Regions from separate parts of the Delftia sp. PX-1 genome, predicted to be linked through region 1. Evidence: riboswitches for the same ligand, from Rfam matches in the RefSeq annotation. Region 1 holds a riboswitch; the other holds the start of a gene.

Region 1 (5,674 bases):
TGCCCAGCGTCCAGGTCAGCAGGGCATTGGCCAGGTCGCGCTGGCCCGATGACAGGGTGATCAGGCTGGTCACGCCTGCCAGCACATAGCCGATGGCCACACCACCCAGGATCAGCCGCGTGGCATGGATGCGGCCCTGGGAGCGCGCCAGCAGGTAGACGGCGACGGTGGCCGCCAGCGCCCCGGCAAAGGCCCCGGCCGTGAGGGCGTACATGCCGGCCGAGGCCAGCGCACCGAAGGCCAGCACGGCCACAGCGCCCACCGACGCACCAGAGGACACGCCCAGCAGATAGGGATCGGCCAGCGGATTGCGCACCATGGCCTGCATGATGGTGCCCACCACGGCAAGCCCCGCGCCCACCAGGGCCGCCAGCAGCACGCGCGGCATGCGGATCAGCCAGACGATCTGCTGGTGCTGCGGCGTGATGCCCTCCAGTGGCGGCGGCTGCATGCCCAGCACCTGCAGCAGCCGGCTCCAGGCAATGCGCCAGACCGTGCCCGCCGGCATGTCCACGGGCCCCCAAGTGATGGCCAGCGTCATCACCAACAACAGGGCCGCGAACAGCAGCAGGCACCAGAGGCGGGCGGCGCCCGAGCGCCTGGGCCAGCGGGAATCAGTTGGCCGCATGGCTGGGCGCCGGCATGCGGTCGGGGTGCAGGGCCTGCGCCAGGGCACGGGTCCGCGCAATATTGCGCGGGCCGGGCGTGGCCTCGGCATAGGTCATGACGAAAAACCGCTTTTCGCGGATGGCATCGACGCCCGCCAGCTCGGGCTTGGCCAGCAGGAAGTCGATCTTGCCCTGTGCATGGGGCTGGCCGTAGTCGATGATGACGATCCACTGCGGGTTGCGCTGCACCACGTCCTCCCAGTTGCCTGCAGGCCAGTTGCTGGGAATGTCGTCGAAGATGTTGCGCCCGCCCGCTTCCTCGATCATGGCCTGCGGCATGCCGTAGCGGCCCACGGTCACGGGGATGTCCTGGCCGCTGTCGTAGACAAAGACCGAAGGCCGCTGCCGCACGCCCTGCATGCGCTCGCGCAGGTCCTTCAGGTCGCGCTCCAGCCCCCGCGCCAGTTGCTCGGCATGGGCCTCGATGCGGAAGATGCGGCCCAGGTTGCGCAGGTCGGTCAGGCCGTCTTCCAGCGCAACCTGGCTGCGCGGCCCCACGCGGATGCACGATTCGGACAGCACGTACGAGGCAATGCCGTGGCGCTGCAGCACCTCGGGCGTGATCTGGCCCTGGCGAAAACCGTAGCTCCAGCCTCCGAAGACGAAATCTGCCGAGGCGCCCAGGATGGCCTCCAGGTTCATCTCGCGCTCCGCAAGCCGCGGCACGCGGGCCAGCTGGGCCTGGAAGGCCGGGTCGATCTGCTTGGCCTGCGTGATACCGCTGTAGCCCACCAGCCGGTCGCCCAGGCCCAGAAAGAGAAACATCTCGGTGATGTTCACGTCATGGGTCACGGCGCGCAGCGGTGCGCTGGCGTAGGTCACGGGGCTGCCGCAGACATTGACGGTCACAGGCGCCTGCGGTACGGCAGCCGGTGCCGGCAGTTCACTGGTGGTGCCGGAATCGCTGCGCGAGCAGCCGGCCAGCAGAAGGGTGGCCGCCAGGGCGCCAGCGCACAGGCCGTGGAGACCGTGGAGGCTTTTGGAGCGCGCCATGGCCATCAGAACCGGATATGGGCCGCGATCTCGAAGCGGCGGCCTTGCCCGACCAGGAACTGGCTGCCGTAGCTCGATCCCACATAGACCCTGTCGGCCAGGTTGCGGCCGATCAGGCTCAGGGTGGTGCGCGGGTCCACCTGCCAGCTCAGCGCGGCGTCGGCCACGGTGTAGGCGGGCAGGTTCACGGTATTGGCGTTGTTGCCAAAGCGGTCACCCACGTAGCGCAGGCCCAGCGAGGCCTGCCAGGCGCCCACGCGGTAGTGGCCCCAGAGGTTGGCCGTGGTCTTGGCCACGTTCTGCGGACGGTTGCCTGCGCGGTTGCCGCCAGCCTCGATGAGCTTGTCGAACTGGGCATCCACGTACGACAGATTGCCCTCCACGCGCAGGGCGGGCGTGGCCTGGAAGGTGGCGGTGACCTCGGCCCCGCGCGAGGACTGGCTGCCGCCCTGGATGGAGATGGCCGGCCGGTCGGGGTCGCGCGTGATGATGTCGTCCTTCTTAATGTCGAACACGGCCAGCGTCCATTCGCCGCGCCCGCCAGCCACCTGCTGCTTGATGCCGATCTCGGCCTGGCGGCCCTTGCTCAGCTTGTAAGCCGTGTTGGCCAGGTTCAGCGAGACCAGGCTGTTGACGGGATCATGGCCCGAGCTGATCTGCCCATAAACATGGGTGTTGCGGGCCAGCTCATAGGTCAGGCCCAGGCGCCAGGAGGTGGCGGCCAGCGTCTTGTCGAAGTCCGTGCCGCCCACCAGGGAATGGCTGGCAAAGTCATAGACATCGCGGCGCAAGCCGGCCATGGCCAGCCAGCGGTTGCTGATGCGCCAGGCATCCTCCAGGTACAGCGCATGCTGGGTCACGCCGGTTTCGGTCTTGGCCTTGGTGACATCGGGGCTGGCCCAGCTGCCATGCACGGGGTCCCAGGCCGAGACCGTGGACGAGCCGCCATAGGGCGAATTGTTGGACAGCCGCAGGTTGATGCGCGCGGCCTCCCAGCCCATGGCGATCTTGTGCGCGCCCCGGTCCACGTTCAGGCCCAGGCGGTTGCCGGTCTGCTCCAGGTCGTGCAGGATTTCCAGGTAGTCGGAGCGGCCCACGGTCCAGGTGGCGGGGTTGAGCGCGTAGGCCTCGATGTTGCGCCAGTGGCGGTCCGACTGCACGTGGTACAGCTCGTTGCGCACCGTCAGCCAGTCATTGGCCTTCCATTGCACCTTGGCGCGCAGGCGCTCGTCGGCATAGCGCAGCACGCTGTCTTCGGCGTTGTAGTTGCGGTCGCGCAGGGACTCCACCACCTTGCCGTCCAGGCCAGGCGTGCCCCAGTAGCGGCTGGGCTTTTGCACGCTGCGATCGGCGATCAGGTCGATCTGCAGGTCGCTCGTGGGCTCCAAGCGCAGCGTGCTCATGAACTTGCCGTTGCGCGACTGGTCCAGATCGCGCTCGCCTGCGCTGCGCGCGGTGTAGCTGTCGATGCGGTAGCTGGCATAGGCGCCCAGGGCGCCGGTCACGCCCAGACCCAGGCGCAGCGTGTCGTCCGTGCCCGCGCCCACCAGCACCTCGGCCGAGCTGGTGCGGCTGGGCTGCTTGCGGATGGCGTTGACGGTGGCGCCCATGGTGCCGCTGCCATACATCAGCGAGGCCGGGCCGCGCAGCACGTCGATGCGCTCGTAGCCCCAGCTGTCACCCGGATAGGCCGTGGTGCCGGCGGCCACGCCCAGCACCATGCCGTCTTCGGCCACGCCCACGGAGTTCACGCCCGCAAAGCCACGGCTGCTGAAGGACAGGCCGCCGTTGCCCGGCGTGCTGCTGGAGGTCAGGCCCACGGTGCGCGTGACGGCGTCCACCAGGGCGTAGTCGCCGCGCTCCTGCATCTGCTCGGCAGAAACACCATCCACGCTGGCCGGCACTTCCTGGTTGGAGACGCCGGTATGGCTGGCAGAGCGCCCAGGCTGGGCCAGTTGCTGGCCGATGCGTTCGGCCTGGCCGGTGACCTGGACCTCGGGCAGGACAGTCTGTGCCTGCACAGGAGCGGACAGGAAGGCGCAGGCAAGGGCCAGCGGGCTCAGCCGAAGGCAAAGGGAATCGGCAGCACGGGTGCTGGGAACGCAGGAAAGGGAGGAATGCATTTCGAACATCGGTCTTCGACCGCCTGATGCGAAAGCAAGGCACTGCCGCCTCTCCAGCCAGCGTGCAAGGATAGGGTGCAGGACATTGCCATCCGCACCCCGCAGACAGTCAAGAAAGCGCCCGCTCAGCGGGCGCGAAACGCAGCAGGCCGGTCTCCGGGCTCACAAGCGGCGCAAGGACATGCCTTGCGCCCAGCGCCCCGTCTTCCCAATCCACCCGCGAAAAGCTGCATGTTGCAGACCACGCCATGAACCAGTGACAGCCTGTCATCGCCCCTCCGCAGGGTTGCGGAGACTGGCGGGACAGGCATGGAGCGCCTTGACTTGTTTACCGTTGCGGGGGCAGCCAAGGCCTGTGCCGGCAGCGCAAAAAGCATTTGCTGGCAGTCACCTTGTTCCCGTTTCATCCCCATGGCTGGCATGTGGACACCTGTTGCACGGATGCCTTTGCAGGCGCGGCATTATAGCCAGCGGTCTGTTTGCAGAGCCTTTGGCGCCTGGGGCACGTCGTGCAAAAGCAGCTCCAGACCCAGCCACTCGCCACGGTGAACGCGGCTGATGGCATGGCGCAGGTGCACGCGGTAAAAGCCTGCCGCACCGCGCACCGGGCGCGGCCCCGTGGCGATGATGGCCGCATCCCCCAGGCCCAGCGGCAGCACCATGGGGCGCGATTGCATGCGCGGTCGCTGCTCGGTCATCACGAACTCGCCGCCCTCGAAATCCTGGCCCGGCCGGGACAGCAGCAGCACCAGCTGCAGCGGGAACACCGCCGCTCCCTCGCTGTATGAGCGCAGCGGGGCATGGCCCGCCTGCGCCACATGCAGCAGGTGCGACTGCGGATGCATCTGGCCGCACTGGCGGCCCAGCTGCCCGAAGGCCTCGAACGAGGCGGGCAGGGCAGGCTGCATGTCCATTTGGGCACGCCAGCGATTGGCAATGGCAAGCAGGTGCCGGTACAGCACCGGGCGCCATGTGTCGAGGGAGGGCGGCAGGCCATTGCGCATGGCCGCCTCGCTAGCCAGGGCGCGGCTTTCATCCGCATTCAGCAGCCGTGGCAGCAGGCAATGGCCCTCTGCATCGAGCTGGGTGGCAATGCGGCCCCAGTCCAGGCCGGCGAAGCGATCACTGCTGTTCAGCCCATCCATGTCGACCCCGCCATTCAACCCGCCTTGCGAAAAGTAAGATTGATGCGCCGCCCGCCCAGCAGCGGGTGAGGCTGGTCCTTGAGCGGCAACACGCCGTGGTGGCGCAGCCGATCCACGCCGCCCCAGACCACCACGTCGCCATGCCGCAACAACACCCTGGCCGTCCTGTCCGCGCGCGCAAGCCCTCCAAACAGAAATGTGGCCGGCATGCCCAGTGACACCGAGACGATGGGCGCGTCCAGGTCACGCTCGTCGCGGTCCTGGTGCAGGGACAGGCGGCTGCCGGGCAGGTACTGGTTGATCAGGCAGGCGTCGGGCGCGAAGCCCTCGAAACCCGCAGCGGCGGCCGCTTCGCCCGCCAGCTGCGCAAACACGGCCGGCATGGCGGGCCAGGGCTGGCCGCTGACCGGGTCGATGGCGCTGTAGCGGTAGCCGCGCCGGTCGCTGGTCCAGCCCAGCGCGCCGCAGTTGGTCATGGCCACCGACATGGTGAAGCCGCCCGGCGTGACCAGATGGCGCAGCGGCGCCTGGGCCATGACGCTGTCCACCGCAGCCAGCAGTGGAGCCGCATGGGGCAGGGCATGGCCGCGCAGCACCACGGACTGGGGACCAATGGGTTCGATGCCCATGGGAGGTTCATCGGCAAAAAGATCCAGCGTGCTCATACCGGCCGTCCATCAAAGTGCGTCATATCAGAGTGCGTCATGAAAGATCAGCCCCACGGTATGGCGATGGCCGCTTCGGA
Region 2 (5,674 bases), 2.2 Mb from region 1:
GGCCGATCTGCTCGCGGTCTTCGGTATAGCGGTCGTAGACCACCACCTGGCCGCCATAGCCCTTGGTGGCCGCCACCTTGGCGGCGGGCGCGTCATGCGGCATGACGATGGTGGCGGGAATCTCCAGCAGCCTGGCAGCCAGTGCAATGGCCTGGGCGTGGTTGCCCGAGGAAAACGCCACCACGCCGGCCTTGCGCTGCGCGGCGCTGAAGCGAGACAGGGCGTTGAACGCGCCGCGGAACTTGAAGGCGCCCATGCGCTGCAGGTTCTCGCACTTCAGGAAGACGCGGGCGCCCAGCGCCTCGTCCAGCGTGCGCGAGGTGAGCACGGGCGTGCGGTGGGCATGGCCCTGGATGCGTTGGGCCGCTGCGGCCACGTCGTCATAGGTGGGAAGGCTTGTCATCGGTACGGGAGAGAAGGAGTTGCAGATCGGCGGGGTGCCGGGACCTACTTGGCGTAGCTGTAGACCGTGGCGCGCGACACGCCCAGGTGGGCGGCAATGGTCTCCATGGAGCGGCGAAGGTCCAGCAGGCCGTCGCCCTTGAGTTCACGGACCAGGGCGCGCCGCTCCTCGGGCTTGAGGGCGCGCGGCGTGGTCGCCAGGCGGGCCGCGAACTGGTCGATGCGGGCACGCACCGTGTCGGCGCCTGCGCCGGCGCCCGTGGGGTCCAGCATTTCGCGCGCGGGGGTGTCGCCGCTGACGGCGGCAAAGCGGTTGAGCATGCCCTGGAAGCCCTGGAACATCGTCAGGTCCACATTCATGCACAGGGCGGCGATGTAGCGGCCCTCGGAGTCGCGGATGCCGATGGACGTGCTCTTGGCCTGGCGGCCATCGGCGAACTGGTTGGGGTAGTTGGCGATGACCTGCTCGTAGCCGGGGTCCTGGATGCGGGCCAGGCCCAGCTCGGTCGCGCCCTGGCCGACCTCGCGGCCCGAGAGATTGTTGTGGATGGCCAGCACCGCATGGGACGGGTCGAGCAGGTCATGCACCACCACCTCGCAGAACGGGGCAAGGGTCTGGCCCAGGCCTTCGGCGATCTTGGCCACCTGTTCCAGCAGTTGGCGCTGCTCGGGAGTGCGTTGTGTCATATTGGACATTTTGTTTTGAATTGGACAAAATGTCAAAACCCAGGCGACCTGCCTTCTTGTCCGTTTCTTGTGCTCCCTGCCATGTTCGACACCCTTGTTCACCTGCTGCAATCCCAGGACGCGCGCTTTCGCGTGATCGAGCACCCTGCCGAGGGCCGCTCCGACCTCGTCGCCGAAATCCGGGGCACGGCACCCGGCCAGGGTGCCAAGGCCATGCTCTGCAAGAGCCGCGATGCGTCCGGTGCGGGCGATCCCCAGCTGTTCCTGGCCGTGCTGCCCGGCGACCGCAAGCTGGACTTCAAGCGCCTGGCCCAGGCCGTGGGTGTGCGCAAGGCCACGCTGGCCTCGCCAGAGGAGGCCCAGGCCGCCACCGGCTGCGTGATGGGATCGGTGCCGCCGTTCTCCTTCAACCCGCAGGTGCGCCTGGTGGTGGACCCGGCACTGGTGGAGCGCTTTGCCGAGATCGCCTTCAATGCGGGCCGGCTGGACCGCTCCATCGTGCTGGACTCGGCCGACTATGTGCGCATTGCCCGGCCCGCGCTGCACAGCCTGAGCGGGGATGGCGCCGATTGACCCGGGGGCCGGGCGGTGCCCACAATCGCAGCAACGCCCGCACATCCTCTCCTGACCATGACCACCCCTGCCAGGCAGTTCCCCGACCGGCCCGATGCGGCCGGCTTTGTGCGTGCGGCGCTGGCTGCCGCACTGGCCCAGGTGCAGTCGCATATGGATGCCGTGGATGCCGTGGACGCCGGCAGCGGCGAGGCCGAACGCATCCACCAGCTGCGCGTGGCCCTGCGGCGCCTGCGCACCCTGCTGCGCGAATGCGCAGGGCTGGCGCCCGGCATGCGCGCCGAATGGGATGCCCCGCTGGCCCTGGCCTTTGCGCGCCTGGGCACGCTGCGCGATGCCGGCACCCTGGCCGACGTGGTGCGGCCGCTGCTGCAGGACGCCGATGCGCCCTTGTGCGATTGGGCCGTGCCGGATGCCGGGCAGGCCGACGCGGACGCGGCCGCTGCGGTGCGCGAGCCGCAGTTCCTGCAAACGCTGGCCGAGATCCATGCGCTGACGCAGGCGCCTGCAGGCAAGCGGCAGCCCGGCCTGGTCAGCCTGTCCGCCGCAGGCACGCGCAAGTACCTGGCACGGCGGCTGGCGCGCCTGCACCGCCAGGTGCTGCGCGACGGCCGGCACTTCGACCGCCTGCCGCTGGCGCAGCAGCACCGCGTGCGCAAGCGGCTCAAGCGCCTGCGCTACCTGGCGGACTTTGCGCGGGAATTCGCGCCCGGAATGTGGCCCGGCAAAAAGGGCCGGCGCTTTGCCGAGGCGCTGGTGCCCGCCCAGGACGCGCTGGGCCTGCACAACGACATGGCCGTGGCGGCCGCGCTTTTTCGTGACGAGGCCGGCACGGATCCGCGCGCCTGGTTTGCCGCCGGCTACCTGCAGGCCCGCCTGGCCACCAGCGCGCGCAGCAGCCGCCGCGCGCTGCGTGCGCTGGCCCGCGTGCCGGGCTTCTGGGCCTAGACCGCATCAGCGATAATCCGCCGCTGGCGCACCGCCGCAGCCCCTGGGCCGTGGCGGTGCGCTGTTGCTGAAGGTGCCCCATGCCGCTTGCCGGCCAGGGGTTCAACGGGAAGCAGGTGCGCGATGCCATCGAGGTGGCCGCTCGCAATGCCTGCGCTGCCCCCGCAACGGTCAGCGGAATACAACTCCCCACGCTGGCGCGCCACCCACCGGTTGCGCGCCGCAAGCCACTGTGTCCTTCTCGGACATGGGAAGGCGGGGATGCCTGCTGCAGCGCGCCCACGATGCGCGCCGCAGCGTTCCGCAAGCCCGGATACCGGCCTTCTGCATTGCTTTCGGACGCCGCGGGAGTGCGCCTGTCCGGTCCGGCCCCAGCCTGCGCTGGCGTGGCCGGCTCCGGCGTGCGCGCCGTGCGGCGTGGTTCAGACGATAGGCCCCACGGGTGACTGGGGCAGTTGGATTCAACGCATGCGCTTCGCTTCTTTGGCCGCCGATTGTTTCGGCCCCTTTCCCCTTCCTCCCTTCCTGCGCCCGGCCACCGCTGCGGCCGTGCTGGCCTGCTGCGCCGCGGCGGCCGGCGCCGCACAGGAACCGGCGGCCGGCAAAGCCGGTGCATCCGCCGACGATGCGCTGGACGCCGTCTTCGTGACCGCCACGGCGCGGCCCGAGGCGCGCAGCCGCATCGCGGGCACCACGCAGACCATCGACCGCGAGGCCATAGAGCGCTCCAGCGCGCGCTCGGTCACCGACCTGCTGGCCGAGAACGCCGTGGGCTTTCTCAGCGAATGGACGGCGGCCCAGACCTCGATGAACCTGCGCGGCGCCTCCACCGACGGCCAGGGGCGCGACTTCCGCAGCCAGGTGCTGGTGCTGGTCAACGGCCGGCGCGCGGGCACGGCCAACCTGTCCAAGCTCAGCCCCTCGGATGTGGAGCGCATCGAGATCGTGCGCGGCCCGTCCTCGGTGATCTACGGCAGCCAGGCCATGGGCGGGGTGGTCAACATCATCATGAAGACGGGGGCTACGGCGCCCGGCACGCGCGCCCAGGTCCAGGCCGGCTCGTGGGACCTGTGGCGCACCGATGCGCAGACGGCCGGCGCCAATGACCGCTTCGACTGGTACTTCGGCGTGAGCGCAGGCGGGCGCGGCGACTACGAGTCGGGCGACGGCGGCACGCGCATGGAGAACACGGGCTGGAAGCGGCGCGGCGCCAGCGGCGCCCTGGGCTGGCAGCTGCACGAGCTGCACCGCGTGGAGCTGCAGCTGCGCACGGACGGCATCTACAACGCGGGCTTTCGCGGATCGGGCGCCAACATCTACAGCCGCGACAACCGCAGCAACCGCTCGCTGGACCTGACCTACGAAGGCGCACTGCCCGGCCAGCGCCTGAGCTGGACGACCCACCTCTACAGCCTGGTCGATACCGATGAATTCAACTGGGCCTCGCCCGTGATCCGCTCGGGCAACAGCGCCGTGCCCGGCACGGCGCGCGACTACAACCACCGCCAGCTGGACGCCACGGGCCTGCGCTTTCAGCCGCGCCTGCGTGTCAGCCAGACCAATGACCTGCTGATGGGCTTCGACTGGGAGCGCAGCAAGCTGCGCTCCGACCGCCTGCGCGTGGCCATGCCGGGCGGCCCGGCGGGCCAGGTTGCGCCCTACGACAACAACCAGACCGAGCAGGTGCATGCGCTGTACTTCGAGGACGCGCAGACCCTGTTCGATGATCGCCTGACCCTGCGCGCCGGCCTGCGCAAGACCTGGGGCACGACACGCTTCGACGATACGCCCAACCTGGCCCTGGCCCAGGCCAGCACGCGCGACTACGACAACCACACCTGGTCGGCCGGCGCCACCTGGAAGGCCACGGACCGGCTCACGCTGCGCGCTGCGGCCTCCACGGGTTTCCGCGCGCCCACGGCCACGGAGCTGGCCTCGGACTTCACGGCCGTCGGCGGTGGCCGTACCTTCGGCAACCCCAACCTCAAGCCCGAGACCAGCCGCCAGATCGAGGTCGGCGCTGCGCTGCAGCAGCCCGGCTGGCGCGTGGATGCGGCCCTGTTCCAGAACACCATCAGCGACCGCATCATCACCGTCTCGCGCGGGGCGACGACCAATACCTCGGACTACGCCAACAACGCGGCCGACATCGTGGCGCGCGGCCTGGAAATGCAGGCCGACATGGACCTGGCGCGGGCGCTGAACCTGACGGGCCACCAGCTCAAGGCCTGGGCTGGCGGCTACTACCACTTCAGCATGCGGGACAAGGGATCGCCAGCGTCGGCCAATACCGACAAGGTGCAGCGCATGTACCGCTACGAGGCCTCGGCCGGCGTGCGCTACGGGCGCGGCAGCGGGCGCCTGCAGGGCGACTGGAGCCTGCAGCTGTCCACGCTGCTGCGCGGTCCCATGTGGTACGACACGGAAGAGGCGCTGCTCATCCCCCAGGGCGAGCCCCGCAGCACCTTCATCCACCGCAAGGGCGCCTTCACCATCTGGAACCTGCGTGCCGACTACCGCGTGTCGCCGGGCGTCAAGCTGTTCGCAGCCGTCAACAACCTGTTCGACCTGAACCGCCACCCCATCTTCATCGCGCTGGACCGTGCGCCCTGCATCGCCAACCCGGCGTACCAGAACGGCGGCTGCGGAACGTCGATGGCGGGCCGCGAACTCATGGTCGGCCTGCAGGCAGAGTTTTGAGGACCATGGCATGAGGCAATCCAGCACCACGCGCCGCCAGTTGCTGCGCCAGGGCGCGGCAGCGGCCCTGGGCTGCGGCCTGCCCGCGGCCTGGGCCGACACCGTCGCTGCAGGCGGTCCGGTGGTGCTGCAGGATGCGCTGGGCCGGCGCGTGGAGATTGCCGCGCCGCCGCAGCGCATCGTCTCCATCTTTGCCTCCAACACCGAGCTGGTGGCCGCGCTGGGCCTGCTGGACCGCGTGGTGGGCGTGGAGGATTTCACGCGCTTTCCACCGGGCGTGGAGCGCATTCCCAAGGTGGGCGGGCGGCTAGGATTCTCCGTGGACGCCGTGGTGGCGCGCCAGCCGGACCTGGTCATCGTCACG

The links. Region 1 has a riboswitch for cobalamin ahead of ACN20X_RS17740 (TonB-dependent receptor). Riboswitches for the same ligand answer to the same signal wherever they lie in the genome.
Region 2: linked by a shared signal. The riboswitch ahead of ACN20X_RS27470 (TonB-dependent receptor) and the one ahead of ACN20X_RS17740 (TonB-dependent receptor) in region 1 are both predicted to bind cobalamin.

What each region holds. Positions count from the first base shown of each region.
Region 1 is NZ_CP184763.1:3,858,287-3,863,960, forward strand. It holds gene ACN20X_RS17730 (FecCD family ABC transporter permease) at 1-628, opposite strand, end outside; gene ACN20X_RS17735 (ABC transporter substrate-binding protein) at 615-1,667, opposite strand; gene ACN20X_RS17740 (TonB-dependent receptor) at 1,667-3,793, opposite strand; cobalamin riboswitch at 3,915-4,233, opposite strand; gene ACN20X_RS17745 (2OG-Fe(II) oxygenase) at 4,246-4,929, opposite strand; gene alkB (DNA oxidative demethylase AlkB) at 4,944-5,594, opposite strand; gene ACN20X_RS17755 (2OG-Fe(II) oxygenase) at 5,622-5,674, opposite strand, start outside.
Region 2 is NZ_CP184763.1:6,020,517-6,026,190, reverse strand. It holds gene ACN20X_RS27490 (threo-3-hydroxy-L-aspartate ammonia-lyase) at 1-403, opposite strand, end outside; gene ACN20X_RS27485 (helix-turn-helix transcriptional regulator) at 448-1,089, opposite strand; gene ACN20X_RS27480 (YbaK/prolyl-tRNA synthetase associated domain-containing protein) at 1,171-1,662, shown strand; gene ACN20X_RS27475 (CHAD domain-containing protein) at 1,720-2,610, shown strand; cobalamin riboswitch at 2,665-2,949, shown strand; gene ACN20X_RS27470 (TonB-dependent receptor) at 3,079-5,310, shown strand; gene ACN20X_RS27465 (ABC transporter substrate-binding protein) at 5,321-5,674, shown strand, end outside.